DNA from 3 places in the Pseudomonas sp. FME51 genome. Region 2 is predicted to be linked to each of the others. Evidence: predicted binding sites of a transcription regulator. Region 2 holds the regulator's gene; each other region holds the start of a gene.
The links. Region 2 encodes FliA, which starts transcription of late flagellar genes. Its sites were predicted from a motif close to CTAAAGTTTNNNNNNNNNNNGCCGNTAA; they were not measured.
Positions count from the first base shown of each region.

Region 1: a site for FliA is predicted at 7,101-7,128, ahead of INT39_RS12050 (methyl-accepting chemotaxis protein). Genes of this name have one in related genera too.
Region 3: a site for FliA is predicted at 2,893-2,920, ahead of INT39_RS14365 (methyl-accepting chemotaxis protein). Genes of this name have one in related genera too.

Region 1 covers NZ_JABUYN010000006.1:34,613-44,788, reverse strand. Annotated here, with positions in the region: gene INT39_RS12080 (CvpA family protein) at 1-185, shown strand, start outside; gene purF (amidophosphoribosyltransferase) at 249-1,754, shown strand; gene INT39_RS12070 (O-succinylhomoserine sulfhydrylase) at 1,771-2,988, shown strand; gene INT39_RS12065 (sensor domain-containing diguanylate cyclase) at 3,021-3,992, opposite strand; gene INT39_RS12060 (response regulator) at 4,021-5,022, opposite strand; gene INT39_RS12055 (ComEA family DNA-binding protein) at 5,267-5,551, shown strand; gene INT39_RS12050 (methyl-accepting chemotaxis protein) at 5,596-7,032, opposite strand; gene rnd (ribonuclease D) at 7,236-8,390, shown strand; gene INT39_RS12040 (YcgL domain-containing protein) at 8,387-8,680, shown strand; gene INT39_RS12035 (NINE protein) at 8,695-9,096, opposite strand; gene INT39_RS12030 (YcjX family protein) at 9,164-10,176, shown strand, end outside.
Region 2 covers NZ_JABUYN010000008.1:151,001-161,176, forward strand. Annotated here, with positions in the region: gene flhF (flagellar biosynthesis protein FlhF) at 1-388, shown strand, start outside; gene INT39_RS15070 (MinD/ParA family protein) at 414-1,238, shown strand; gene INT39_RS15075 (RNA polymerase sigma factor FliA) at 1,241-1,975, shown strand; gene INT39_RS15080 (chemotaxis response regulator CheY) at 2,079-2,456, shown strand; gene INT39_RS15085 (protein phosphatase CheZ) at 2,471-3,274, shown strand; gene INT39_RS15090 (chemotaxis protein CheA) at 3,286-5,352, shown strand; gene INT39_RS15095 (protein-glutamate methylesterase/protein-glutamine glutaminase) at 5,364-6,476, shown strand; gene INT39_RS15100 (flagellar motor protein) at 6,476-7,216, shown strand; gene motD (flagellar motor protein MotD) at 7,220-8,068, shown strand; gene INT39_RS15110 (ParA family protein) at 8,100-8,894, shown strand; gene INT39_RS15115 (CheW domain-containing protein) at 8,993-9,700, shown strand; gene INT39_RS15120 (chemotaxis protein CheW) at 9,767-10,176, shown strand, end outside.
Region 3 covers NZ_JABUYN010000008.1:2,743-12,918, forward strand. Annotated here, with positions in the region: gene INT39_RS14350 (YkvA family protein) at 59-421, opposite strand; gene INT39_RS14355 (OprD family porin) at 555-1,871, opposite strand; gene INT39_RS14360 (M48 family metallopeptidase) at 2,026-2,832, opposite strand; gene INT39_RS14365 (methyl-accepting chemotaxis protein) at 2,952-5,084, shown strand; gene INT39_RS14370 (SOS response-associated peptidase) at 5,138-5,788, opposite strand; gene INT39_RS14375 (CPXCG motif-containing cysteine-rich protein) at 5,785-5,985, opposite strand; gene INT39_RS14380 (1-acyl-sn-glycerol-3-phosphate acyltransferase) at 6,133-7,305, shown strand; gene INT39_RS14385 (hypothetical protein) at 7,273-7,548, opposite strand; gene INT39_RS14390 (glycine zipper 2TM domain-containing protein) at 7,816-8,265, shown strand; gene INT39_RS14395 (monovalent cation/H+ antiporter subunit A) at 8,518-10,176, shown strand, end outside.

The DNA.
Region 1 (10,176 bases), on a different contig from region 2:
ATCGCTTTCTCGGCATGGTATTCGGCGCCGCGCGCGGTGTGTTGCTGGTTGTGGTGGTTGTCGGCTTGCTGAGCCTTGCACCGGTTCAGGCGGATGTCTGGTGGCGGGAGTCGGCTCTTATTCCTCATTTTCTGCTGGTGGCTGATTGGTCGAAGAATTTAATTCTCGGTCTGGTCGGTCGCTGATACCGGGCGTGGACGACAGCTGCTGCCGGTGTTTTTTATTTTCAACGAAAAAGGTGGTAAGGCATGTGTGGCATTGTTGGCATAGTGGGCAAGTCGAACGTCAATCAGGCGCTCTATGATGCCTTGACCGTCCTGCAGCATCGCGGCCAGGACGCCGCCGGCATCGTGACGTGTGATAAAGAGCGACTGTTCCTGCGCAAGGACAATGGCCTGGTGCGGGATGTGTTCCATCAGCGACACATGCAGCGGCTGGTTGGCACCATGGGTCTGGGACATGTGCGTTATCCCACGGCGGGCTCATCCACCTCAGCCGAGGCGCAGCCGTTCTATGTGAACTCGCCCTACGGCATTACCCTGGCGCACAATGGCAACCTGACCAACGTCGAGCAGTTGTCCAAGGAACTCTACGAATCGGATCTGCGCCACGTCAACACCAATTCCGACTCGGAGGTGCTGCTCAATGTGTTCGCCCATGAGCTGGCCCGCGAGCGCAAGTTGAATCCGACCGAAGAAGATATCTTCAACGCAGTGCGTACGGTGCATGATCGTTGTCGAGGTGGTTATGCCGCGGTGGCGATGATTACCGGCCACGGTATCGTAGGCTTCCGGGACCCCAACGGGATCCGTCCGATCGTCTATGGCAAGCGTGAAACCGAGCTGGGTGTCGAGTACATGGTCGCCTCGGAAAGTGTCGCTCTGGATGTGCTCGGCTTCGAGATCATCCGCGATCTGGCTCCCGGCGAAGCAGTCTTCATCACGGTGAACGGCGAGATATTCACCCGCCAGTGCGCGACCAATCCGAAGTATGCACCCTGCATCTTTGAACATGTCTATCTGGCCCGTCCCGACTCCATCATCGATGGTGTGCTGGTCTACAAGGCGCGCTTGCGCATGGGTGAGAAGCTGGCCGAGAAGATTCTGCGTGAACGTCCGGAGCATGGCATCGATGTGGTCATTCCGATCCCTGATACCAGCCGCACGTCGGCGGTCGAGCTGGCAAACCGTCTGGGCGTGAAGTTCCGCGAGGGCTTCGTCAAGAACCGTTATATCGGTCGTACCTTCATCATGCCTGGCCAGGCCGCACGCAAGAAGTCGGTGCGCCAGAAGCTCAATGCCATGGAGCTGGAATTCCGCGGCAAGAACGTGCTGCTGGTGGATGACTCCATCGTCCGTGGCACCACCTGCCGGCAGATCATTCAGATGGCCCGCGAAGCCGGAGCGAAGAATGTGTATTTCTGCTCGGCCGCCCCGGCGGTGCGCTACCCGAACGTTTATGGAATTGACATGCCATCGGCCCATGAGCTGATTGCCCACAACCGTACCACCGAGGAAGTAGCCGAGCTGATCGGCGCTGACTGGCTGGTCTATCAGGATCTGGAAGATCTGGTTGAGGCGGTGAGGGAAGGCAATCCGGTGATCGGTGAGTTCGACTGCTCGGTGTTCAATGGCGAGTATGTCACCGGCGACATCAATGAAGCCTATCTGGGCAAAATCGAGCAATCACGCAACGACGCGGTGATGGCCATGACCGATGTCGAAAACGCCAATATCGGCCTGCACAACAACTGATTTAGTGGAGGCAAAGATGATTTCCGATTGGCAGCCCGGGCGTCTGGACAGCGATCTTGAAGAGGCAGGCTTTGATACCCTGGCGGTGCGTGCCGGCCAGCATCGCAGCCCTGAGGCGGAGCATGGCGAGGCGCTGTTCCTGACCTCCAGCTATGTGTTCCGCAGCGCCGGTGACGCCGCTGCGTGCTTTTCCGGCGAACGCGCCGGCAACGTTTATTCACGTTACATGAATCCAACCGTCCGCACCTTCGAGCAGCGCATTGCTGCGCTGGAGAATGCGGAGCAGGCGGTAGCCACCGCCTCCGGCATGGCAGCGATTCTGGCTACCGTGATGAGCCTGTGCAGTGCCGGGGATCATATTCTGGTGTCGCGCAGTGTTTTCGGTGCCACCGTCAGTCTGTTCGACAAGTACTTCAAGCGTTTCGGTGTGGAAGTGGACTATGTCACCCTGGCCGACCTGGCTGGTTGGCGTGCTGCCTGCAAACCCAATACCCGTCTGTTTTTTGTTGAGTCCCCATCCAATCCATTGGCCGAGCTGGTGGACATCCGCGGGCTGGCAGCAGTAGCAAAAGAGCAGGGCGCGTTGCTCGCCGTGGATAACTGTTTCTGCACGCCTGCCTTGCAGAAGCCGCTGGACCTGGGTGCCGATATCGTCATCCATTCTGCCACCAAGTATATCGACGGGCAGGGTCGTTGCCTGGGCGGCATCGTTGCCGGTCGCAAGGAGCATATGCAGGAGGTGGTTGGCTTCCTGCGTACCGCGGGCCCGACATTGAGCCCGTTCAATGCCTGGGTGTTCCTCAAGGGGTTGGAAACTCTTCGTCTGCGCATGGCTGCCCATTGTGCTGCCGCTCAGGAGCTGGCCGAGTGGCTGGATAAACAGCCGGACATCGAGCATGTTTACTATGCCGGGCTGCCCAGTCACCCACAGCATGCCCTGGCCAAGTCGCAGCAGGCCGCTTTTGGTGCTGTGGTCAGTTTTGAAGTTCGTGGTGGTCGCGAGGCCGCATGGCGGTTCATCGACGCCACACGCTTGATCTCCATCACCGCCAATCTGGGTGATGCCAAGAGCACCATTACCCATCCGGCGAGTACCACCCACGGTCGACTGAGTGTCGAAACGCGGGAGGCGGCAGGTATCCGTGAAGGGCTGATTCGTCTGGCGGTCGGCCTGGAAGAGGTCGCTGACCTGCGTGCGGATCTGCAGCGCGGATTGGATGCAGCCCGCAGCTAGGGGGCTTGGGGAGTGAGCCTTAATCTGTAGGGCTACAGGGCAAGCTCCCCGGTTTCACTCAAGGTAGTGCGGTTGCGGCCTTTGGCCTTGGACCGATACAGCGCGCGGTCCGCTGCCTCTATCAGCATGCCGTACCCTGGCATGTTCTCTTGAATGCTGGCCACGCCCATACTGACGGTACAAGTCAGGATCAGACCTTCATAATCGATATACAACTGTTCGATACTGCAGCGTAGCCGCTCGGCAAACTGACTGGCACCTTCCAGACTGGTATCGGGCAGCAGAACGACGAACTCTTCACCACCGTAGCGGCCCGCATAGTCGCTCTCCCGCGCCAGCTGACGGGTCACTCTGGCGACCTGCCGGATGACTTCATCCCCCGCCCGGTGGCCGTGACTGTCATTCAGCTTCTTGAAGTGGTCGATATCAAACAGCACCAGGCTGGCCGGACTGTTATGGCGAGTGTGGCGGGCGAATTCACGCTCCAGGCAGTTCTCCCAGTGCCGGCGATTGAGCAACCCGCTCAGGCCATCGTGCAGAGCCAGTTCCTGAAGCTGGACGTTGGCGGTCTCCAGCTGACGCTTGTTGGTTGCCACATTGGTTACGTCATAGATGATCAGGCACACGTGGTCGGATGCTGCGCTGACCGTACTCAGGGGCAGGATGGTGACGTTCTGGTACATCTCATCGGCCAGGCCGGTGATCGGCTGATAGCTCTTGAAACGCACCAGATAGGGGCGTTGTTCCCAGATCGTGAAAGTGCGGATGCCAAGCATGATGGCAGTTTCGACCTTGTGGATGAACCAGGGGCGGTCGATTTCCGGAAACAGGTCGAGCAGCGACTGCTGCGACACCCGGCTGGCGGACATACCGGAGTGGTTTTCCATAAAGCTGTTCCATGCCTGTACCCGATAATCCCGGTCCAGGACAACCACACCGACATCGATGCTCTGGACTATATCCAGCATCCAGTGCAGTTCGCTGATATCGAGTGACGTCGTCATGACTGTTTCTTCCTGTGCATAGTGAACATCAGGCCAGCAGCTCGACTTTCCGCTGCAGTCTGGGCACCGAGTCCTCGGTGAACAGCAATATCAGATCGAACTGGATATCGTGGTTCTCCAGGGCATAGCTGATCTCGACCGCCAGGGTCTGCTTCCAGCGCGGACGATTGAGACGAATCAGCTCATCAATGGCGCAGTGTTGGCCGAGCAGCAACGGGTGTCCCACTGACAGCTGGATGCCGAGTTGTTCAGAGAGTCCGTTGAGGCAGGCGCCGGTAATGATGGCTGCGAGGTCGAGCAACAGCTCCAGATGGGATGTGGCGTCCATCTGACTGTTCAGCAGGCCGGCCACGTCACTGATTTCCGAGTCATGGAAGATCAGCAGAGCCTCACCGGCAATACCGCCGCCAATATAGCCCTGACAGATAGCCGAGACCTGCTGGGTGCCCTGAGCATCAGCCAGGGCCATCTGCAATTCGCCCACTTCCAGGATATTGACGTTGGGAATTGGCAGGCGGATGAAGACATTCAGAACGCGCCCAAGCAACTCTGCAGCGCGGCCCATGGCAATGTTGGCCAGTTCGCGAAAGGCATCACGAAAGTTGACCGAGGGCAGGCAGCGCGGCGCGAAATCCGGAGGCTGAGATGCCAGAGCTGGGAACTCCAGGCCCAAGGCAAGCAGCGCCGCTTCCAGCTCCATCGGGTTGACCGGTTTGCGCAGGAAGGCCAGGGCTCCAAGGGTTTTGGCCCGGCGTATGGCTTCTTGCTGAACATCGCCGGAGATGACGATGACATCGGCCTGCAAACCTTCGTCGCGTATGCGTGCAAGTACATCGAAACCATTCAGCTCGGGCATGGTGAGATCGAGCAGCACGATACGCCCCTTGCCACTGCGAATCGCTTCCAGGCCGAGGAGGCCATTTTCTGCCTGGGTGATCTGTAATGGCCAGCTGGGTGGCAGGTTGCGGATCAGCTGCTTGCGGGCCATGCTCGAATCGTCGCATACCAGCAGAGGTATGGCGTCGTCCACGTGGCTATCCTTTTCCGATGAGTAGCGATGAAGGCATAATGCCATCTTTGGCGTTAACCTGTCATCATCTGGATGACAAACGGCGTTGTTGTGAGAGATTCTTCACACATTCGCCTTTAAGCACTGTTGCTGCCCCGCTATTGGAGCTAGTTTGACCGGGTGCCGCAGGGAAGCGTTATCGTTTGATTGTTGTTCGGGTTTCTCCCTTGATGTGCGGTTCCCCTCAATTCAATGGAGAAATATCATGAAAAGTATTCTTGCTGCTGTCATCCTCAGTTTGTCCGCCTGGCTTGCCATGCCGGTATTCGCCGAAACCGTTACTGAACCCATGATAACGGTCAATATCAACAATGCCAGCGCGGCCGAGATCGCCGAAAGCCTGACAGGTATCGGCATGGCCAAGGCCGAAGCCATCGTTGCCCATCGCCAGGAAAATGGCCAGTTCGAGTCGGTGGAGCAGCTTGCTGTGGTCAAGGGCATCGGCCCGGCGACTATCGAAAACAATCGTGCACGCATTGCTCTGCAGTAATTAGCAGAGCTCCCCCTCAGCTTTTTCTGAGGGGAAGCTCTGACTCAGGTCTTCAGTCGTCCCACGGCGGCATTCAACTGATGAGCCAGCGCTGCCAGCTGTTCGCTGGTAGCAGCACTCTGCACGGTCTGCATCACAGTCTGCTCGGTTACATCTCGAATCTGGATAATGCTCTGGGTAATGGACTCGGCCACTTCGCTCTGCTGCTCGACGGCGGAGGCAATTTCGCTGTTGCCGTTACTGATCTGGCTCACCGATGCAGTGATTTCCGCTAGTGCAGAGCCTGCCTGCTCCACCTGTTCGACCGATTCGTGGGTCAGGCGGGCGCTGTCCTGCATATCCGTTACGGCATCATGGGTACCGCCCTGCAGAGCCTCGATCATGCGTTGAATTTCGTCTGTGGAGCTTTGTACACGTTGCGCCAGGGCACGCACTTCGTCAGCAACCACACTGAAGCCGCGGCCGGATTCGCCGGCTCGGGCAGCTTCGATGGCGGCATTGAGAGCGAGCAGGTTGGTCTGTTCGGCGATCTCGCGGATCACCCGTACGACGCCACTGATCTCCTGGCTGTGCCCTTCGAGTGTCTGCATATGCAGTGTGCAGCGCTCGATGCTGGCGGCCAAGCCGGTAATGGTCTGGCTGACACGCAGCACCTGATTCTGTCCTTCACGCGCCAGGGTATCCGCCTGGGTGGATTGGTCACGGGTGACAGCTGTGTTGCCGGCAATGTCCTGGACTGTGGCGCTCATCTCATTGACCGCGGCAGCCACCATGTCAGTTTCGCCTTGCTGGGTCACCATGCCGTCTTTTACCCCAGTCATCAGCCGAGCCATTTCATCGGTACCCTGTTCCAGTTGGCTGGCGGCCTGGCGCACGGTGCCAACCACGTCTTGCTGGGCGGTCTGCATGGCGTTGAAAGCCTGCGCCATGGCACCGACTTCATCCCGTGAGTCAACGGAAGCCCGTAAGGTCAGATCACCTGTTTGCTGAACCGTGAGCATGACATCGCGGAGGGTGAGAATGTTGCGGGTGATGAAGGATATGAGTAGCTGGGATACGCCCAGCACGCCGAGCATCAACAGCAGTACGACGATGGCATACAGCGATGCGCGGTCCTGCAGCAGGCTCAGATAATCCTGTCGCTCGACGCCGAGCAGCTGTGCTTTGCCGTCACGACTGGCCAGCCAGGCGCCATGCAGGGTAGCTGCCGCTGGCGCATTCAGCTGGCTGGCTGGAATCCACTGCGCCGCCCCCCTTGCAGTGCCTGCGGAGGAGGCTGGGTTCAGCCAGCGCAGCCCGGTGGGGGCGGTGTCCGTGGTGCTGGACAGAATCATCTCGCGGGCCATGTCCTGACGCACCGTATGAATGCGGTCCTGCTCCACCCAGAGCGCTGCGAGTACCAGCAATAGAGTGCTGGTAAAGGTCACGCTGTTGACCGCCCAAAATTTGTATTTGAGCTGTAGGTGCTGAAAAAACGCCATGCTGACTCCTTGGTGGATACTGCCTCCGACTGACCTTCTGGCAGCGCATACTATAAGGCCATGGCTCTATATCGGTTGATGTGCGTCAACCTTGACCCCTGGTCAAAGAAAATAGCTGGTTATGCATATCCACTGAAAGTTGCCGTCCGCGCGAAGGAACGGGTCGGTTATACTGTGCGCCTAAGCCAAGGAACCAATATTTTATGACCTCAACCGAGGCTCGTCCTCTCATGATCGACCAGAACGCCGAGCTGGCCGACTGGTGCAAACAGTGGCTGCAGTTACCATTTGTGGCAGTGGATACCGAGTTTGTCCGCACGGAAACCTTCTTCCCGATCCCGGGGCTGATTCAGATTGGCGACGGCGAGCGTGCCTTTCTGATCGATCCGTTGGCAATTACCGACTGGTCGCCGTTGGTCGCGTTGCTGGAAAGCCCCACGGTAGTCAAAGTGCTGCACGCCTGTGGTGAGGATCTGGAAGTTTTCCTACATCTTTGTGGCGCTCTGCCTGCCCCTTTGTTCGATACGCAGCTGGCTGCCGCTTTTCTGGGTATGGATTTTTCCATGGGCTATTCGCGACTGGTGCATGCGCTGCTGGATATCGAACTGCCCAAGGATGTGACCCGCTCCGACTGGCTGCAGCGGCCGTTGAGCGATCGGCAGCTGCAGTATGCTGCCGACGATACGGTGCACCTTGCAGCAGTCTACAAGTTGCTGGCGCCGCGCATCGAGGCTGCAGGTCTCACCGGCTGGCTGCTGGAAGACAGCGCCGACATGGTAGCCAATGCCCGGGTGATGGTAGAGCCCGCCGAAGCCTATCACCGGATCAAGCAGGCCTGGCGGCTGAAGCCCGCCGAGCTGGCTATTCTGCAGGTGTTGTGTGACTGGCGTGAGCGTCAGGCGCGGCAGCGCGACCAGGCGCGTAATAGACTGGTGAGGGAGGCTACGCTGTGTCCACTGGCGCAGCGGCAACCCGATTCACTGCAGGCGTTGGCGCGCATGGAAGATATGCATCCGCGCACGGTTCGCCAGGATGGTCAGACTATTCTGGATCTGATTCGTCAGGGGCAGACGGTGCCGCAGGAACAATGGCCACAGCCGGTACCGGAACCTCTGCCTGCGGATGCCAATCGGCTGTTGAAGACGCTGCGCAAGGTCGGCCAGCAGCATGCCGAGCGCCTGGGTATAGCGAGTGAGATCGTATTGCGCAAGAAAGTGCTCGAAGCCATGGTACGCACCGGCTATCCGTGCGGCCCCTATTCGTTGCCGGAGGAGCTGACTGGCTGGCGACGTGAGCTGATGGGCGAAGAGCTGTTGGCATTGGCAAATCAATTCTCCACCAAGGGGCAATCCGCATGAAGGTGCTGTGTTCCATCTATCGAAGCACGCGCAAGGACGGCATGTATTTGTACGTGCCGAGAGAGAAAGGCATAACTGAGGTGCCGGAGCCATTGTTGAAACTGTTTGGCAAGCCTGAGCATGCCATGGACATGGTGCTCACTGAGGAGCGCAAGCTGGCGCGCGAAGACATTCTGCAAGTGCTCGCCAATCTGAAAGAGCAAGGCTATCACCTGCAGATGCCACCGCAGCAGGAAGGCTGGATCGTGCACCTTCCCGATGAGCTGCTGACCCGCAACGATCCGTTATAAAGAAGGGCCTGGTATTACCAGGCCTTTTCCATATTCTTCACTGAAATCTGCTCGTTGAGCGTCCAGTAATCATACAACACGCCTATCAGAAACAGGCCGCCGGTGAAGAAGTAGATGATGGCGGTGATCCATTTGCCCATGTACAGACGATGGGCGCCAAAGATCCCGAGAAACGTCAGCAGTATCCAGGTCAGATTGAAATTGACCCGACCGCTGCGAAAACGCTGGTCAGCATGATCATCCATGGACGGGATCAGGAACAGGTCGACGATCCAGCCGATGAAGAACAGTCCCAGAGTGAAGAAATACAGGGTGCCGGTCCAGGGTTTGCCATAGTAAAAACGGTGCGCGCCCATGAATCCGAAAATCCACAGCAGGTAACCTACGGCCTTGCTGTGCGTGTCTGCGTGTGCCATTGAATTTTTCCCTAGCCTTGTTGTGCGATACTGCCCATAGACCATAAATCATTCCGGGAGTGCCTGCATGCCAGGAATAAAACAACCGCAGTGGCTGGAAAACGTTCGTCAGCAAGCCGCCAGTCTGGGTAGCCCGCACCTGCGCATCGGGGTGACCGGGCTCAGTCGGGCGGGCAAGACGACTTTCATTACCAGTCTGATCAACCAGCTGGAGAATCATCAGCGCGGGCTGCTGTCGCGGCGCGCACCATTTGACCGATTGGAAGCGGTGCGTTGGCAGCGCGATGGCGTGGAGCAACCCTTCGCCTACCTGCAGGCGCTGGAAGCCCTCGCTGGCGAGCCGGCGCGCTGGCCAGAATCCACTCGAGATCTGTCGCGGGTGGTGATAGATCTGCGCTTTCGCCAGACCGGTCTGCTCAAGCGAGTACAGAGTAGCCGCTCGTTGCGTGTCGAAATTCTCGATTATCCCGGAGAATGGCTGCTTGACCTGCCATTGCTGGCTATGGACTACGGGCAGTGGTGTGAGCAAATGCGCGATTGGCTGGATGCCGAGCCGCGGCGCAGTATTGCCGGCCCGCTGCGTGAGGCTCTTGCAGCGATTGATCCGCAGGCCCCGCAGGATGCAGCGCAACTCGCCGAGTTGGCCGCTGCCTGGACCGACTTCCTGCAACGTAGCCGCAGCGAGGCGGGGTTGTCCCGTAACCAGCCGGGACGTTTTCTGTTGCCGGGTAGCGGCATCGCTGCCGAGATGCTGCTGTTTATTCCGTTGCTCAGTGCCAATCGCCACACTCAGGGCGCAGCGGATAGCTGGTGGTCGGCCTGCGAAGCGCGCTTCCGCTACTATCGCGACTATGTGGTGAAGGGCTTTTATGACGAACATTTCAGCCGGCTGGACCGACAGATTCTGCTGGTCGACATGCTCGGACCTATGGATGCCGGACAGCCTGCTCTCGCGGACCTGAAAGCGGGGCTGGAGTCGGTGCTGCAGAGCTTCCGCTATGGCAGGGACAGCTTACTGAGCCGGTTGTTTCGACCGCGTATCAGTCAGCTGGCGGTGTGCGCTACCAAGGTGGATCAGGT
Region 2 (10,176 bases):
GGCGCAGGATCCGCAATTGCGCGGTCAGCTCAGTGAGTTGGCAGCGCAAGGCTCGCGTATCAGCACCTTGTTGGTATTGGCGGCTACCAGTCAATATCGAGTGCTCAAGGCGGCGTGGCACAATTACCGCAGTTGCAACCCGGTGGGCTGCGTTCTGACCAAAGTGGATGAGGCCGCCACGCTGGGCGAGGCCATGGGGCTGGCTATGGAGCAACGTCTCCCGGTAGCCTATGTGGCTGATGGCCAGCGCATCCCCGATGATCTGGCACGGGGTGTCGGACATCAGCTGGTCAGTCGCGCCGTAGGTCTGGCAGGCAACGAGGTGGCAGCCGACCAGACCATGGCCGATGTTTTTGCCGGTATACTCCATAGTCAGCGCGCAGGTTAACGATTTGATAAAGGCGACAGTATAGATGGGCAATCATCCGGTTCAGGTAATCGCAGTTACCGGCGGCAAAGGCGGCGTCGGTAAGACCAACGTGTCGATCAACCTGTCCCTGGCGCTGGCCGAACTCGGGCGTCGCGTGGTGTTGATGGATGCTGACCTGGGGTTGGCCAATATCGATGTGCAGCTGGGGCTGCGGCCCAAGGCGACATTAGCGGATGTATTGGCAGGCAACTGCGATCTGCGCGAAGTGATGATCACGGGTCCGGGTGGAATACGTATCGTGCCCGCGGCCTCGGGGGCCGCTGAGATGGTCAATCTCGGGCCACGTGAGCATGCCGGGCTGATTCAGGCGTTCAGCGACATCGGCGATGACATGGATGTGCTGATTGTCGATACCGCTGCCGGCATCGGTGATTCGGTGGTCAGTTTCGTCCGCGCCGCCCAGGAAGTCATTGTGGTGGTGTGTGATGAACCGACCTCGATCACCGACGCCTATGCGTTGATCAAGCTGCTCAATCGCGACCACGGCGTGACCCGCTTCCGGGTACTGGCGAATATGGTTCACACCCCGCAGGAAGGGCATAATGTTTTCAACAAGCTGCTGCAGGTGACTGACCGTTTCCTGGAAGTGGCTCTGCAGTACGTTGGTGCCGTGCCCTACGATGAATCCATCCGCAAGGCAGCGCAGAGGCAGCGCGGAGTATACGAGGCTTTCCCGCGGAGCAAGGCCTCGCTGGCCATCCGCGGCATCGCCCGCAAGGTCGACGCCTGGCCATTGCCTTCCAGTCCGCGCGGGCATCTGGAATTCTTCGTCGAGCGCCTGGTGCAGCGGGCCGAAATACCGTCATGAGCATAGGGGCAGGGGGCGGCGTCAATATGTATGCGCGTACCATGGGGGCTGCCACTGAGCAGGACCGCCTGGTGCAGCAGTATGCGCCGCTGGTCAAACGTATTGCCTACCACATGCTTGCCCGCCTGCCCGCCAGTGTGCAGGTGGATGATCTGATTCAGGCTGGCATGATTGGTTTGCTGGAAGCCTCGCGCAAGTTCGATCATGGCAAGGGTGCCAGCTTTGAGACCTATGCTGGGATCCGCATTCGTGGTTCGATGCTGGATGACGTGCGCAAAGGTGATTGGGCCCCCCGCTCGGTCCATCGCAACACCCGCCTGGTCAGCAGTGCAATCCGTGCCGTTGAGGCGAAAATTGGCCGTGATGCTAAAGATCACGAGGTTGCGGCCGAATTGGACATGAGCCTCGAAGATTATTACGCGATTCTCAATGACACGGCTGGCAGCAAGTTGTTCAGTTTTGAAGACCTGTTGGAGGCCGGCGCGCCAACCGAGATCGGCTCCGATCATGAGCCCTTTGATGGGGTGGAGGACGAGCGCTTTCGCAAGGCATTGGCCGAAGCGATAGACAAGCTGCCCGAACGCGAGCGGCTGGTGCTGTCGCTGTATTACGACGAGGAGTTGAACCTCAAGGAAATCGGTGCGGTGCTCGGCGTAAGCGAGTCCAGGGTCAGTCAGTTGCACAGTCAGTGCGCAGCGCGTCTGCGCGGCCGTATGGCCGACTGGCGCGACGGTTGATTCGGGTTTCCCAGCGTTACGTCTGGTCAGTGGCAACAGTTTCGCAGAGTGCAAGGTGACTGCACTTCTTCTGGTTTGTATGGAGGTCCACTTGGACAAAAACATGAAAATTCTCATCGTCGATGATTTTTCGACGATGCGACGCATTATCAAGAACCTGTTGCGTGATCTCGGTTTCACCAATACCGCAGAAGCCGATGACGGCACCACGGCGTTGCCGATGTTGCAAAGCGGCAACTTCGATTTTCTGGTGACCGACTGGAATATGCCGGGTATGAGCGGGATTGACTTGCTGCGTGCGGTGCGTGCAGATGAACGCTTGAAGCATCTGCCGGTGTTGATGGTGACGGCAGAAGCCAAGCGCGACCAGATCATCGAGGCGGCCCAGGCGGGCGTCAATGGTTATGTAGTCAAACCCTTTACTGCCCAAGCGCTGAAAGAAAAAATCGAGAAGGTTTTTGAGCGGGTCGAGGCCAGATGACTTCCGGGGGCAAGATGGCACTGAGCAGTAATCCCGGCCAGACGATCGCCGATGAGTTCGAGCATTCCCTGAAAAACAATGCCCGGAAGTTGGTGGATCACCTTGAAGACGGCGATTACCGCGAGGCAGTCCTGGTCATCCACGAGATCAATCAGGCCCGCGACCGCGGCCTGTATTACGAGGTTGGCAAGCTTACCCGCGCGCTGCACAACTCGATCATCAATTTCCAGATCGACACTGTGCGTACGCTCGATAGCGAAGCTGAAGCCGCGGAAGCATCGAAGATCTCCGACGCCTCTGACCGCCTCGACTACGTGGTCAGACTGACGGACAAGGCTGCCAACCGGACCATGGATCTGGTCGAGAGCAGTGCGCCGGTGGTATCGGCGCTCGGCCGCGAGGCGGCAACCTTGCGTGCCGAATGGGCACGGCTGCAGCGGCGGGAGATGAGCGCGGCGGAATTCCGTGAGTTGTCACGCAATATTCTGGCGTTTCTCGAGCGCAGCGAGCAGCACAGCGGCGAAGTATCGGCGAACCTGAACGATATCCTTATGGCTCAGGACTACCAGGATCTGACCGGTCAGGTGATCAAGCGCGTCATCACTCTGGTGCATGATGTTGAGGAGAGTCTGCTGAATCTGGTGCGCATGGCCGGCCAGGTCGACCGGATAGCGGGTATTCAGCACAACCTTTCCGAGCTGGATGAAAAAAAATCATCGCAGAAGGGTGAAGGTCCGCAGATTCATGCCGATAAGAGGGATGATGTGGTGTCGGGACAGGATGAGGTCGACGACCTGCTGTCCAGCCTTGGGTTCTGAGGGAGTACTAAATGAGCTTTGATGCGGATGAAGAAATTCTCCAGGACTTTCTGGTAGAAGCTGGGGAAATTCTCGAATTGCTGTCGGAACAGCTGGTCGACCTGGAAAACCGCCCCGACGATACCAATCTGCTCAACGCCATTTTTCGTGGCTTTCATACCGTCAAAGGTGGTGCTGGCTTCCTGCAGCTTGATGCGCTGGTGGCCTGCTGCCATATCGCCGAAAACGTATTCGATATCCTGCGCAAGGGTGAGCGTCAGGTCGATGCCGAGCTGATGGATGTGGTATTGCAAACCCTGGATACCATCAACAGCATGTTCACCCAGGTGCGTGAAGGTGCGGCGCTCACGCCTGCTGAGCCGCAACTGCTGTCTGCGCTGTCAGTGCTGGCGCAGCCTGCTGCCGATACCGCTGGGCCTGTTGCAGAGGTCGCAGCTCCTGCCGTAGAGCCAAGCGTTGCCGAGGTGCAACCGGAAGCCGGAGATATCACGGACGATGAGTTCGAGCTGTTGCTCGAGGCGCTGCACGTCAAACCGGAAGAAGACTCGACGCCCGAAGCGCCTGCTGCTGCCAGTGATGACATCACCGATGACGAGTTTGAAGCTCTGCTAGACCAGTTGCATGGCACGGGCAAGGGGCCGGGTAGTGCCGAGCCCGACACAGCCGCACCGGCTCAGCCCGACACCCTCCCGGAATCGGTGGCTGACGTTATTACCGATGATGAGTTCGAAGCGCTGCTGGACCAGCTGCACGGTCCTGGTAAGGGGCCCGGTGTTATTGCTGACGTAGCGCCTGTCAAAGCGACTCCGGTTCCTTCCGAGCCGGCGGCCGGGCCTGTGTCCGTCGTTGCCCCCAAAACACCGGCACGCGAAGAAAAGAAGAGCGAGCCGGTCAGCGAGGCGCCTGCGGCTGAAACCACAGTGCGAGTGGATACTGCGCGCCTCGATGACATCATGAACATGGTGGGTGAGCTGGTGCTGGTGCGCAACCGGCTGATGCGTCTGGGTGTCGACCGGGAAGATGAAGAGCTGGCCAAGGCGGTGGGTAATCTGGATGTGGTCACCGCTGATCTGCAGGCCTCGGTGATGAAGACCCGCATGCAGCCGATCAAGAAAGTGTTCGGCCGCTTCCCTCGGGTGGTACGCGATCTGTCGCGCAGCCTGAAAAAGGAAATCACCCTGGAACTGATCGGCGAAGACACTGATCTGGACAAGAACCTGGTCGAGGCGCTGGCTGATCCCTTGGTGCATCTGGTACGCAACTCGGTGGACCATGGCATCGAAATGCCCGACGAGCGGGAAGCTGCCGGTAAACCGCGGGTTGGTCGGATGGTCCTTGCTGCCCGTCAGGAAGGCGATCATATCCTGCTCACCATCACTGATGATGGGCGCGGCATGGATCCCGAAGTACTGCGCGCCAAGGCAGTGGAGAAGGGCATGATGGATCGCGACGCCGCCGAGCGACTGAGCGACGGGGAATGCTTCAATCTGATTCTGGCTGCGGGCTTCTCTACCAAGACCGAGGTGTCCGACGTGTCCGGTCGCGGTGTCGGTATGGATGTGGTCCGGACCCGTATTTCCCAACTCAATGGCACCATTGCCATCGAATCGACCAAGGGCAAGGGCACGCAGATTGCCATCAAGGTGCCGCTGACCCTGGCGATCATGCCGACGCTGATGGTGATGCTGGACAATCAGGCGTTCGCCTTGCCGCTGGTCAGCGTGAACGAAATCTACAGTCTTGATCTGTCGCGTACCAACGTAGTGGACGGGCAGGAAGTGATTCTGGTGCGCGACAAGGCGTTGCCGCTGTTCTGGCTCAAACGCTGGCTGATGCCCGGTGCTGAACAGGATGCCGACCGTTCCGCTGCCAGTGTGGTGATCGTATCGGTCGGTACCCAGCGGGTAGGCTTTGTGGTCGACCAGCTGGTGGGCCAGGAAGAAGTGGTCATCAAGCCGTTGGGGCGCATGTTGCACGGTACCGCCGGTATGGCGGGTGCGACTATCACCGGCGACGGGCGCATAGCGCTGATTCTGGATATTCCCGGCCTGCTCAAGCGCTACGCGCGCCGCGGCTGAGGGGAGACGATATGGTGGTCAAGGTGCTGGTGGTGGATGACTCCGGGTTCTTTCGTCGTCGGGTGGCGGAAATCCTCGGGGCCGATCCGCAGATCAAGGTGGTGGGTACGGCAACCAACGGCAAGGAGGCGGTTGAGCAGACCCTGGCGCTGCATCCTGACGTCATCACCATGGATTACGAGATGCCTGTGATGGATGGCATCACTGCGGTACGCCAGATCATGCAGCGTCAACCGACCCCGGTGTTGATGTTTTCCTCGCTGACCTACGAAGGTGCACGGGTGAGTCTCGATGCGCTGGATGCCGGTGCGGCCGACTATCTGCCGAAGAATTTCGAGGATATCTCACGCAATCCGGACAAGGTTCGCCAGTTACTGTGTGACCGGGTGCACGCCCTGGCGCGCAGCAATCGACGTTCGTTGGGTTTTTCTGCGCCCACCACGGTACCAGCGCCTGCGAAAGTAGCGGTGCCGGCGTCGTCCTCCAGATCGACGACTGGCTCAGTTGCGCCGCCGGTGCATGTCACCTCCGAACCGGCCCGACGCAGTCCGGCACCGCGCAAACGCGACTACAAACTGGTGGCCATCGGTACCTCTACCGGTGGCCCGGTGGCGCTGCAGAAAGTCCTGACTCAATTGCCTGCGGACTTTCCGGCACCGCTGCTGCTTATCCAGCACATGCCGGGCGCTTTCACCAAGGCTTTCGCCGAACGACTGGACAAGCTGTGCCGGATTTCCGTCAAGGAGGCAGAAGATGGCGACACCCTGCGCCCCGGCGTGGCGCTGCTCGCACCAGGCGGCAAGCAGATGATGCTCGACAGTCGTGGTGTGGTCCGTATTCTGCCGGGCGACGAACGTCTCAACTACAAACCCAGTGTTGATGTGACCTTCGGCTCCGCAGCCAGGGCACTGCAGGATCGGGTGCTGGCTATTGTCCTGACCGGTATGGGTGCCGATGGCCGGGAGGGCGCACGCATGTTGAAGCAGGCCGGCAGCTCAGTTTGGGCGCAGGACGAGGCCAGTTGTGTCATCTACGGCATGCCGATGGCGGTCGCCAAGGCCAATCTGGCTGATGGTGTTTATGACCTCGACGATATTGCTCGCTACCTGACCGAGCTGCGCTGATGGATATCCTCAGCATCATTGGCATGATCCTGGCGTTTGTCGCCATTATCGGTGGCAATCATCTGGAAGGCGGGCATGTCAGCGCGCTGCTGAATGGCCCGGCAGCGCTTATCGTCATCGGCGGCACTCTGGGTGCGGTCTTGATTCAGACGCCGTTACCGGTATTCAAGCGAGCGTTGGGGCTGTTCCGTTGGGTGTTCTTTTCCCCAGCCAACCCGCTGCGCGAAAGCATTGGCAAGATCGTCAACTGGAGCAATGTGGCGCGCAAGGACGGACTGCTCGGGCTGGAAAGCATCGCCGAAATGGAGCCCGATCCATTCGCCAGCAAAGGCCTGCAGCTGCTGGCCGATGGCTGCGAGCCGGATGCCCTGCGCAGCATCCTGGAAGTTGAGCTGGTCAGTCGCGAAAACAATGATCTGCGCGCTGCCCGAGTCTACGAAAGCATGGGCGGTTACGCGCCAACCATTGGCATCATCGGTGCAGTCATGGGGCTGATTCACGTCATGGGTAACCTGGCCGACCCGTCGATGCTCGGCAGCGGTATTGCTGTGGCCTTTGTCGCCACCATCTACGGGGTGGCGCTGGCCAACCTGTTGTTGTTGCCCATCGCCAATAAGCTCAAGGCGGTCATATTGCAGCAATCCTGCCACCGGGAAATGATGTTGGAAGGACTCCTGTCGATCGCCGAAGGGGAAAATCCACGCTCCATCGAAATGAAGCTCGAAGGCTTCCTGGACTGAAGCATGCGCCGTCGCCGCGAAGAGGAAGAGGTCAATAATGAACGCTGGATGGTGTCCTATGCCGACTTCATCACGCTGCTGTTCGCCTTTTTTGTGGTTATGTATTCGATCTCCTCGGTCAATGAGGGCAAATACAAGGTGCTCTCGGATTCGCTGATCGGGGCATTCAGCCAGACTGCGAAAACCATCGATCCGATCCAGATTGGCGAGCACATGCCACGCTCTGTGGTACCACTGCCGGAAACGGCACCCCAGGCGTCGATGGTCACGGCACAGACCGGCAGTAGCGGAGCGGCCAACGATCCGTTGGAAGACATCGCCGAGGCCATGCAGGCAGCGTTCGGTGAGCTGATCTCGGTGGGTGATCTGCAGGTGCACGCCAATGAATTATGGATTGAAATCGAGCTGAATTCGGGGCTGTTGTTTCCCAGTGGCGATGCGCTGCCGCTGGATGCCGCTTTCGCTCTGATCGAGCGGATTGCCGATATTCTGACGCCCTATGACAATCCGATTCATGTAGAGGGCTTTACCGACAACGTACCCATCAGCTCGATGACCTATCCCACCAACTGGGAACTGTCAGCGGCACGCGCCGCGAGTGTGGTACGCATGCTCAGCGCCGGCGGTATCGATGCTGCGCGGCTGGCTGCAGTGGGTTATGGAGAGCACCGGCCGGTTGGCGATAACACGACAGCGGCGGGGCGGCGGGCGAATCGCCGGGTGGTGCTGCTGGTATCGCGTTACACGGACACACGACATCAGAACCTGCAGGCTGGGTCTGCTGAGCTGCAGGGCATGCGTCAGGCGCGGGCCGAGACCGGTGATGGCAGCAGGATAAGTGGTACCAACTGATGCAACAGCGAATCGGCAGGAGCAATAGGTCATGAGAGTCTGGGCAGTAGCCAATCAGAAGGGCGGAGTGGGCAAGACCACCTCGGCGGTGGCCTTGGCGGGCCTGTTGGCGGACCAGGGTCAGCGCGTATTGGTGGTTGATCTGGACCCGCATGGTTCGATGACCAGCTATTTCGGCCATGATCCGGATCGCCTGACCAGCAGTGTCTACAACCTGTTTCAGCATCAGGGCCGAGTGCCGGAGGGGTTGGCTGCCGCCTTGCTGTTGGAAACCTCCCATGAAAATATCCGACTGCTGCCGTCCAGTACTTCACTGGCGACTCTGGAGCGTCAGTCTGCTGCTCAGGGTGGGTTCGGTCTGGTGGTTTCCCGTGCGCTGGAGCAGCTGCGCAGCCAATTCGACTTTGTCGTCATCGACAGCCCGCCATTGCTCGGGGTGTCCATGATCAACGCCCTGGCAGCCTGCGAGCAGCTGGTCATCCCGGTTCAGACCGAGTTTCTGGCCATGAAGGGATTGGAGCGTATGGTGCACACCCTGAACATGATCAACCGCTCGCGGCAGCAGGCGCTGCCGTACACCATAGTGCCCACCCTGTTCGATCGCCGGACCCAAGCCTCTCTGAATACCCTGCGCATGTTGCGCAAGGGCTACGCCGATCAGCTGTGGCAGGCCTATATTCCGATCGATACCAAGTTGCGCGATGCCAGTCTCGCCGGCATCGTGCCGTCGCGCCTGGAAAACAATGCCCGTGGCGTTCTGGCCTACCGAGCGCTGTTGCGCTATCTGCTGGTGCACGTTACCCCGAAACCCCAAGAGGTGGCCTGACACAACCGGCCTCATGCTCGGCGCGCCGCTGCCGATAAGCTGATTGACCCGGCGCGTGTGTCGGCTTTGCAGATTAGATTCGGAACCACAAACGACCCATGAACAACTCCTTGTCCGTACAGCATTACGTCCCTGAGCAGACCATTCAGTCCTACCTGGATGCGCTGCTGCAGGACGCCGCCGCGGAGCTGGCGCTGGCCGAGCAGACGCAGGCGTTGCCGGCGGACTCTGAGCGGGTGCCTGAACGGGTGCTCGAGCCGGTTGCCGCTGAAGTGCATGAGTCCGTTTTTTACAGTTTCACCGATCCACAGCCTGAACAGGCTGAGCCGGAAGTGGCACCCACTGCCGCCTGGCGTGACGCCCCCTTCGAGGCACTGCTGTTCGATGTCGGCGGTCTGACTCTGGCTGTGCCGCTGGTGTCTCTGGGCAGCATTCATTCACTGGACGGCCCGATCACGCCGCTATTCGGCCAGCCGGACTGGTTTCTCGGTATTCTGCCGACCCCGGTGGGCAACCTGAAAGTCTTGGATACCGCCCGCTGGATCATGCCCGAACGCTACAGTCCGGAGCTACGCGATAACCTGCGCTTCGTGATTTCCGTGCAGGGTCATGAATGGGGCATGGCGGTGCACGGTGTCAGCCAGTCGATCAAGCTGGATCCCGAACAGGTGAAGTGGCGGTCCGGTCAGGGCAAGCGACCCTGGCTCGCCGGTACCGTGATCGATCAGATGTGTGCATTGCTGGATGTTGAAGCGCTTGCGGAGCTGATCACTGCTGGCAAACATGTCAGTGCACGTTTAGGATGAAATACATTATCTCCCTGGTCGCGCCGCAGAGCCTGGCAGGGAATCATTGAGGTCGAGAGTAACAAGATGAAAGCCAACACCGCACAGCACGCCGACGATCCGATCCTGCAGTGGGTTACCTTCCGTCTGGATAACGAAACCTACGGCATCAATGTGATGCAGGTGCAGGAAGTGCTGCGCCATTCCGAAATTGCTCCGGTGCCGGGTGCGCCTTCTTATGTGCTGGGGATTATCAACCTGCGCGGTAATGTGGTCACGGTCATCGATACGCGCCAGCGCTTCGGGCTGATCCCGGCGCCGGTCACTGATCAGACGCGTATCGTCATCATCGAAGCTGATCGGCAGGTGGTCGGTATTCTGGTCGATAGCGTGGCTGAAGTGGTCTATCTGCGTCAGTCGGAAATCGAGACTGCGCCGAATGTCGGTACCGACGAATCGGCCAAGTTCATCCAGGGCGTCACCAACAAGGACGACGA
Region 3 (10,176 bases), 150 kb from region 2:
TTTTACAACGAGGGTTGAGATGGAACTTAACCGTTCTGACCTATGAAGAGCGAAGGGGCTATTCCTTCAGAGATCTGGAGCCAAACCACTGCTCTATTCTGTCACTTGCCTGGGTTTTGACATCGTCGGTGATATACACCGAGACGGTAGCCAGCGCGGCTAACAGCACGCCGAGGTCGTCGGTGTAGCCGAGCATGGGCGCAAAATCGGGGATCGCATCGAGCGGGAAAATGAAATAACCCAGCGCGCCATAGATGGCGGTCTTGGCCCAGCGGGGCGTCTGCGGGTCCTGAGCTGCGTAATACAGCCAAAGCACCTTCTCAACCACCTCTTTGCCAGCGGTCTTGGCGTAGCGGGACAGCTTGCTCCATAAGCCGCTTTCACTGAATTTCTTTTCGAAGCTGTGGAATTGTCTGGTCATGGTCGCTCCTGTAGATCATAAGGCGCGCAAGAAAATACGCCTGTGCTCAGACTACAGACCACGACAGACAGTTGAAAGTGCGGATGACTGGAAGGAGAGAGATGCCCCGGGGAACCGGGGCATCTGATAGTGCTTAGAGCAGAACGAAGTTGTAGGTCAGGTAGACGCGAACCTGGTCCTGGTCGCGGCCGCCATTATTCTCAGCAGCGCCGGAGCGCAGGCTGGCGTGACGCAGCGATACACCCAGATCCTTCAGGAAGCCCTGCTGCACGGTGTAATCCAGGCGCAGGTTACGTTCCCACTCGCTGTCGCGCTCGCCGGCACGGGTATCGAAGTCGCTGCCGCGCAGGTACTTGGCGGTGAACTTCAGGCCCGGTACCGTGTCGGCGAAGTTGTAGCTGTACTGGCCAACCCAGGTCTTCTCGCCGGCACGCTCGAACTTGTTGATCTGCGAGTCGGTGATCAGGTAGGCAGTGGCACCGCCACCATTGTTGAGGTAGGCAAAGTCGCTGTCGCCGCTCATCTTCTGGTAGCCCAGGCCCAGGCCGTGGTTGCTCAGCTTGTAGGTGAACATGGCGCTCATGGCGCGGTTGTCTACTTCGCCGTTGTTGTAAACGCCCTTGGCAGCGTAGCCAGCTTCACCACTGTCATTGGCACCGGTGGAGCCGCTGTCGAAATAGCGCAGGTCGGTAATCAGCTGACCGGCACCCAGGTCCAGGGTGTGGACGGCACCGAGGTAATGCTGCTTGTAGTAGTCCTTGAGCTTGGCGAAGTAGTAACTGGCAACCAGATTGTCACCAAGCTGGGCATCACCACCGGCATACTGGAACTTGTTCACGCGCTCGGAACCGCCACCCAGCAGCAGGCCTTCATGGGAGGTGGAGTTACGGCCACTGGCTTCGTCGAACTGACCGAGGCGCAGGGTCAGATTGTTGATTTCCTTGGAGGCCAGCATCGCGCCGCTGTAGGTTTGCGGCAGCAGGCGACCGTCGTTGCGGCTCACTACCGGCAGGCTGGGCTGCAGGCCGCGACCGATTTTCAGCTCGGTCTCGGATACCTTGGCCTTGGCGGCGAAGTCGATCTGGCTGAATTCATTGACGGCGCTGTCGTCATGATCCAGCGGGAACATGGTGCCGGGGTTGCGGCTACGGTCAGCTTTGCTGGTGCGGCTGCCCGAATCCAGGCGGATACCCGAGCGGGCGAATACGTCCAGACCGAAGCCGATCGGGCCCTGGGTGTAGCCGGACTGGAAGTTGAGCATGAAGCCCTGGCCCCACTCTTCATCCTTGGAAACGCCGTCACCTTCACGGTAATCGCCATTGAAATACAGGTTACGCAGGCTCAGATTAGCCTTGGCGTCTTCGACAAAGCCGGCGCTTTGAGCGACAGACAAAGTAGGCAGAGCCAGCAGGGCAGCGGTTACGCTGCTGGCGATCAATGTTTTTTTCATTATGTTATTCCTCGAGTGCACATTCTCAGGGTTGCCCAGCGGGCGGACGTTTTTCAACCGCTGTAACATAGACGTAACAGCTAGAAAATCAAGTAATTAAGACTTGAACCTAGACTAATGTATTAGAGGCTCACTTTTATTTAAAGCCCTATGGCTATTTGGCAGCATCATAGAGTGGGCGTACTTTCGGAATATTGCTCTGCAAATTCTGAATTCGACCCGAAGATGTCGGGTGCGTGCTCATGAACGCCGGTGGCTGACCTTGGGAGGCGCTTGCCATTTTCTGCCAGAGTGTCACCGCTGCATCAGGCTGATAACCCGCGCGAGCGGCCAGTTCCAAGCCGATCAAGTCGGCTTCGGTTTCGTTGGAGCGACTGTTTGGCAGGGTCAGGCCATACTGTACCGCCATATCGGCCACCTGACGCGTACCTTCCCCCAGGCCCAACAGCGAGCCGATTACCTGGGTGCCCATTTGCGTGGTATAGGCGCGGGAAATCGCTTCGCGGCCATGTTCGCGCAAAGCGTGGGCAATTTCATGGCCCATGATCTGGGCTATTTCATCGTTGGTCAGCTTCAGTTTGTCGACGATACCGGTATAGAAGAGAATCTTGCCGCCCGGCATGCAGCTGGCATTCAGCTCATCGCTCTTGATCAGGTTGACTTCCCAGTTCCAGCTGCGGGCATCGGGACGGAAGTGATCCACCTCTTTCACCAAACGGTCGGCAATGGTGCGCAGGCGTTTGAGCATCGCTGCGTCGGTGTTCAGCAGCTTCTTGTTTTTCGCTTCGGTGAGCATTTCGTTATAGGACTCGGCCGCCATTTGATCGACCTCGGTGCTCGATAGCGCACTGAACATGTACTGGCTGCGGTCAACGCCGACAGCTCCGCCCTGGGTGGTTTGGACGCTTTCGCAGCTGGCGAGCAGCATGAACGGCAGACAGCAAAATAAACGAATACGCATGACGGATTTTCCTACCGTAATGTTTGGGTAATGGACGTTCTGCACAATACCAGATCATCGCTGAAGGTTTGACCATTCCTGCCGATAAAGTACTCACGACGGTTTTCACGAGTTCCCCCATGAAATTCAGATCCATACAGTTTTCCATTGCAGCGCTTGCCGGCGCCTGTCTGTTTGTCGCAGTAGGAGGTATGACCCTGTATGCGTTGAATGCTTTTGATCGCAATCAGAGCATGGTTGCCGAGCGCACTGAGCAGATCCTTGACGAGCATGTGCGCAGCGAGCTGGAAGCGGTAGCCAATGCCGAAATGCTGCGTATCCGCCAGCAGCTGGAGCAACCCTTTGCTGTGAATGAACAGCTGGCGCTGCTCAATCGTCAGGTCGGTGATATACAGGATGGTCTGCCGGCGCTGATGATCAGCCGTAAGGAGATGTTGCACTATGTCCGCAAGCTATTGGAGGATCGGCCCGAGCTGCTGGCTCTTTATGTAGCCTGGGAGGCGGGCGCATTTGATGGACTGGATGATTTTCATGCAGGAACCGGGCTGCCCGGGCATAGCCAGAGTGGGCAGTTCATTCCTTACTGGTACCGGGACGAGGATGGCTCGATAGGGCTTGATCTGCTGACGGAGCTGGATGACGAGACACTGTTGGATAACGGTATTCGTGCCGGTGAGTATTATTTTTGCCCCCGAGATACTCAGGGCCCTTGCGTGATTGATCCGGCTCCCTATGAGGTGGGGGATCGTACGGTAATGCTGGCATCCTTTACTGCCCCGATCATGCTCAATGGTGAATTTCTCGGGATTGTCGGTGCGGACCTGTCGCTGGACTTTCTGCAGTCCATGTTGGAACAAAGTAATAACCGCCTGTACGACGGGGTGGGGTATCAGGCACTGATCAGTACCAACGATAGGTTGGTAGCCTGGACAGGTGACGAGGCCGCACTCGGCCAGCCCGCCGAGCAAGTGCTGGATGCTGCTGGGATGGCCAACCTGAAGCGGTTGGCCGATCAGCCGATCTATGAAGTGGACCGGGCCAATAACCAGATCGAACTCTGGATGCCGGTTCCGCTGGGTAACTCCGGTACCCGCTGGGCATTGTTGATCAGTCTGCCGTTGGATGTGGTGATGGCGAAACTGGACGTGTTGGAAGCTGAGCTGGCGCAGCAGCAGTCGAGCGCGACTGTGACCCTGGCGGCCATCGGTGCGCTGATTGCGTTGATCGGCCTGGGCGTGATGCTGCTGGTCGGTTATAGCCTGGCCCGACCGGCACGTCGCCTGGCAACCATGCTTAATGAAGTGGCCCAGGGAGATGGCGACCTTACCCAGCGGCTGGCGGTCGACCGTGCCGATGAGTTCGGCGACATTGCCCGCGGATTCAACGGCTTCCTCGATAAGCTGCAGGGCATGATGCGTGACGTGGTGGACTCGGTGCAGCAGGTGACTGATGCTGCCGAAAACACGGCGGATATCGCCATGCGCACTAATGATGGTGTGCAGACTCAGCTCGGTGAGATCGAGTTGGTGGCAACGGCTGTAACGGAGATGACCGCCACGGCTCAAGATGTTGCACGCAATGCTGGATTGGCCGCAGAGGCGGCAGGCAATGCCCACGGCTCGGCCAGCCACGGGCGCAAGGTGGTGCAGGATACGGCAGACACCATTCAGCGCCTGGCGGCTGATATGGAGCGCGCGGTGCAAACCGTGCAGACCCTGGCCCATGACAGCGAGAATATCAGCTCGATTCTGGATGCCATTCGTGGGATTGCCGAGCAGACCAACCTGTTGGCGCTGAATGCGGCTATTGAAGCGGCGCGCGCCGGGGAGCATGGCCGCGGCTTTGCGGTGGTTGCGGATGAGGTGCGCAATCTGGCATTGAAGACCCAGAGCTCCACCGAAGAGATTCAGCGGATGATCGAGCAGCTGCAGACCAATACCCGGCAGACGGTCAAGGTCATGGAGAAAAGCCGTGTGCGTACCGAGGAAAGTGTCCTGCAGGCCGAAGAAGCTGACGCAGCACTCACCTCGATTACTCAGGCGGTGTCGGTGATCAATGACATGAACATCCAGATCGCCAGCGCAGCGGAGCAGCAGAGCGCGGTGGCCGAGGACATCAACCGCAATGTCAGCACTATCGGTCAGGTCGCCCATTCGGTGGCCGAGGGCGCCGGTGATGCGTCCAGCGCCAGCGCTGGCCTGACCAAGCTGGCCGAGCACCAGCGGCGTTTGATCAATCAGTTCAAGGTGTAGGCTGGGGGGCCGGGACGTAGAGCAGGGGAGCGATCATGTCCCTGCCAGGACCACTAATCCAGCCTGACGGCATGGCCTGTGGGGTTGCAGCAATGGGGGCCTTGAGTGGCGGGGCTGCTGACCGCGGGGTTGACCGGGTACATCAACTGTACCTGGGAGTCGGCATTCAGCAGCAGCGGTTGCAGAGCACTCGGCGCGGTAGCATCAGCTAGCCAGATGGCCTGTTCGGCCTTGTTGAGAGTGACGGGCATGCGTCCGCCCAGGCGTGCCGGGAGGCCTTTGGCAGGGGCCGTGATCAGCGCGCAGCTGTCCCAATAGGTACCATCATCCAAGGCGTAACGGTCCCACAGGCCAGCCAGCGCAAGGCCTCCATTCTGCTGGCGCAGATACCAGGGTTGCTTACGCCGCCCCTGCTGCTGCCAGACATAGAAACCGTCCACTGGGATCAGGCAGCGCCGCTGTACCAGTGGTTCGCGGAACATGGGCTTGTCATGCAGAAACTCGGCCTGTGCGGAGAAGGCTGCGCGGCTCAGGTCGCGCAGCCAGCTGGGCGTCAGATTCCACAGCACCTGGCTGCACTCGAGTTGGCTGTTCACCTTGCGCAGAATCAGCAGTCGATTACCGGGGCAAACATTCCAGTTGGGTTTCCAGTCTTCGGGCATCTCTGCCAGCGGCGCGCTGAACTGGGCGAGTCGGCCGCTCACAGCGGATCTTCCTCGCGACGCAGGTCCAATTGGTAATTTTCCATATCCGCATCGACCCATAAATGAACCAATATGGGTTGGCAGCATACCGAGCAGTCTTCTACATAGCTTTGCGAGCCGCCACTGAGATCGACCAACAGCCTGATCGGCTCGCCACAATGCGGGCAATTGCGGGCGCATTCATCCAACAATGGCATGGGCGTTCTCCTGGAAAGGGGCAATATGGGTAGCAGCCAGAGAGTCTAGCCCGTCCGTCAATTCGACGAAACAGCTACAGGGGAATTGTGAGTCGAATCGCGGCACCGCATAATGCGCGGTTTCCACCCCAAGGTAATGAGGAATACATGGGCGAGTTTGATGCCATCCGGCCCTATGGAGATGTTGAAGTGTCTGAGGTTCTGCAGCGTCTGCTGCGGGATGAGGAGTTGCTGCGGATGCTGGCCGGGTATCGGTTTCCGCGACTCAGCCGCTGGCTGCCGGGGGTAGCATCGACACTGATCGCAAACGGATTGCGTCGCGAGGTCCGCGGTATCGATAGCGTGGATGCGCTACAGCATCGCCTCGAACCCTGGTTGGACAAGGTGATCGAACGCAGCGCGCTGACTGTCACCTACAGCGGGCTGGAGCATCTCAGCAAGACCCAGCCATATCTGTTTCTGGCCAATCATCGGGATATCGCCATGGATCCGGCGTTCGTCAACTACGCGCTGTATCACGGTGGGCATCCCACGCCGCGTATTGCGATCGGTGACAACCTGTTGCAACGCCCTTTCGTCAGCGACCTGATGCGCTTGAACAAATGCTTCATCGTGCACCGTTCGGTTGCCGGTCGGCGGGAAAAGCTCACGGTTTATCAGACCCTGTCTGCCTACATCAACCATTCGATTCTGAGCGGACATTCAGTGTGGATCGCCCAGGCCGAAGGTCGCGCCAAGGATGGCTGTGATCGCACCGATACGGCGATCATCAAGATGCTGTGCATGAGTCGCAAGGGTGAGGACTTTGCCGATGTAGTGCGCTCGCTGAATATCGTTCCGGTGTCCATCGCGTATGAATGGGACCCCTGTGACCAGATGAAGGCACGGGAGTTGGAGCAGCGAGAGCACACCGGTGCTTACAGCAAGCAGCCGGGCGAGGACGACCGTTCCATCGCCATGGGCCTGACCGGTTATAAAGGTCGAGTGCATATTGCCTTCGGCAAGCCTCTGACGGGCGAACATCGGGATGCCAAAAGCGTGGCGGCGGAAGCGGATCGGCAGATTCTGGGTCTGTATCGCCTTTATCCCAGTAATTATCTGGCGATGGAGCAGTTGCTGTCGGAGCAGACGGAGGTCGATATCACTGGCTGGCGCGACCAGTTCGAAGTAGCCATGCTGGCCGCGGAAGAGAAGCGGTTTGCCGAGCGTCTGGCGGCTTGCCCCGCGGAGCAGCGGCTGTGGTGGTTACGACAATATGCCAATCCGGTAGCCAGCCGGCAGTGGGTATCAGACCAGGCGGGCAGCGAGGGTCAGCAGTAGAGCCAGCCCGAGACACACACCACCGACCAGCATGAACATCCGGTTGGCGCGGTGATTGACGGTGACGCCATTCAGCGTCAGTACGCCGCTTGTGTCAGCTGCCAGACGGTCGGCGCGGGCTGTACGCAGTTGCGTGGCGATGATCAGCCAGCTGCCGCTGAGACCATAGAACAACGCCAGGCAATTGAGCACAAAGGCGCTATTGTTCAAATAGTACATCCACGCAACCTGCAAAATGGGCATGCAACTGTCTCCGGATAGATTCGGTGCTCGTGACCCGCGGGTATAGTTGTTATTCTGGCTGGAGCTTGAATAGGTCGATGATCGGCGCGCATTCTAGAACAAACATCAATCAACCTCGATCCATGGCCTTGAAAACCCGATGAAAGGCAACTGCGCAACATTTGTCGCCTCGCCGGGTCCAACTACTCAGGCGCTGACCACAGACTCACCAGGGAGCCGTAAGGGTTTCCTGCACAGATACAGGATGGTGACACCATGAATACACAAATTCTCAAGAGCTGCCTGCTAGGCGCGGCGCTGGTGCTGGGCGGCTGTGCTTCAGGTCTGACCGGCGACACCTACAGCCGCGATGAGGCGCGTGCGCCGCAGACCGTGCGCATGGGTACCGTTGAATCGGTACGACTGGTACAGATCGAAGGCACCAAAACCAATATTGGTACCGGCGCTGGTGCTGTGGTCGGCGGTGTCGCCGGCAGCTCGATCGGCGGTGGGCGCGGTAGCATCATTACCGGTGTACTGGGGGCAGTCGCGGGCGGGATGGCCGGTGCGGCTGCCGAAGAGGGGATCACGCGCAACCAGGGCATCGAGATTACCGTACGCGAGGATGGTGGCCAGACACGGGCCTACGTGCAGGAAGTTGATCCGAACATCTCTTTTGCTGCGGGCGAAAGGGTACGAGTATTGACAGTTAATGGCGTGTCACGCGTCAGCAAGTAGGGTCCAGGGCGGGGTGGTCTCCGGCCCGCTTGCCGGTTTTTATACGGAATTCGGCGCATTGTTTAACTTCTCAGTAGGCCAGCCGTCACCCATGGTGGCGGCTGGCCTTCGTTTTTTATGTGAGAAAGCTGGCCTTTATTTCGATTCCCGCTATTAATTTGTAAAGCTTTTTCGTAGCCCCGCTGCGCTCACTGTGGATAATGGTCGCCCTGCCCGTGAGGGGGAGTAGCTAAAACGTGGAGTCTGAACTGAATGACCTTGGCACTGATTGTCTTACTGCCTTTGATATGTGTTTTCCTGCCATTGTTGGCGGAGAGAAAAGGCCGTTCCCTGTGTGCCTTAGCGACCATGCTGGCCCCGGTACTGGGGTTGGTTCTGCTGTGGAGCCAAGCCTCCACCGTATTCGACGGTGGTGTGGTGGTGCAGAGCTGGTCGTGGATTGAACGGCTCGGGCTGAACATCAGTTTTCGCCTGGACGGCCTCAGTTTCCTGTTTGCCCTGTTGATTCTCGGCATCGGCATTCTGGTCATCATCTATGCCCGTTATTATTTGTCGAAGAACGATCCGATGGGACGCTTCTTCTTCTTCCTGCTGTTGTTCATGGCCGCTATGCTGGGCGTGGTGCTGTCGGAAAACTTGCTGCTGATGATGTTCTTCTGGGAGCTGACCAGTCTGTCGTCCTTCCTGCTGATTGGCTATTGGTCGCACTCCTCGGACGCGCGCAAAGGTGCGCGTATGGCGCTGGCGATCACCGGTGGCGGCGGCCTGGCACTGCTGGCGGGGGTTCTGCTGCTGGGCCAGGTGGTTGGCAGTTACGAACTCAGCGTGGTGCTCGCCTCTGGCGATCTGATTCGCGAGCATGCGCTGTATCCGGTGATTCTGATATTGGTGCTGTTGGGTGTATTCACCAAATCGGCGCAGTTTCCATTCCATTTCTGGCTACCCCATGCCATGGCGGCGCCCACGCCGGTGTCGGCGTATCTGCATTCGGCAACCATGGTCAAGGCCGGGGTGTTTCTGCTGGCGCGGCTGTATCCGGCGCTGTCTGATACCGATCTGTGGTTCTTCCTGGTCAGTGTCACGGGCATGGCCACCTTGCTGTTGGGTGCCTGCACCGCGCTATTCCAGCATGACCTCAAGGGGCTGCTGGCCTATTCGACCATCAGTCATCTGGGCCTGATCACCCTGTTGTTCGGGTTGGACACACAGCTGGCCGCCGTCGCCGCCGTGTTCCACATCATCAATCATGCGACATTCAAGGCCTCGCTGTTCATGGCCGCGGGGATCATCGACCACGAGACCGGTACCCGGGACATGCGCCGGATCAATGGCTTGTGGAAATATATGCCGCATACTGCAACGCTGGCGATGGTGGCGGCATCCGCGATGGCCGGTGTGCCACTACTCAATGGCTTCCTCAGCAAGGAAATGTTCTTTACCGAGACACTCCAGCAACACCAGTTCGGTAACTACAGTTGGATAGTGCCCTTGGTTGCGGTGTTGGCCGGTCTGTTTTCGGTGGCCTATTCGCTGCGTTTCATCCATGACGTGTTTTTCAACGGCAAACCGGTGAACCTGCCGAAGTTTCCACCGCATGAGCCGAGCCGCTACATGAAGATTCCGGTGGAGATCCTTGTCGCGCTGTGCCTGCTGGTGGGCTTGCTGCCGGGCTTTACAGTGGCTGCGCTGCTGGCGGTAGCGGCGAGTGCGACCCTGGGTGGAGACCTGCCGGAATATAGTCTCGCCATCTGGCACGGCTTCAATTTGCCGTTGGCCATGAGTTTTGTGGCGTTGATGCTGGGCGTGCTGATCTACTTTGGTCGGCGTCAGCTATTGGGTTGGTACGTGCATCTGCCGCAGCTGGATGCGAAGGATACCTTCGAGCGCTTTATCCAGCGTCTGGTAAACCTG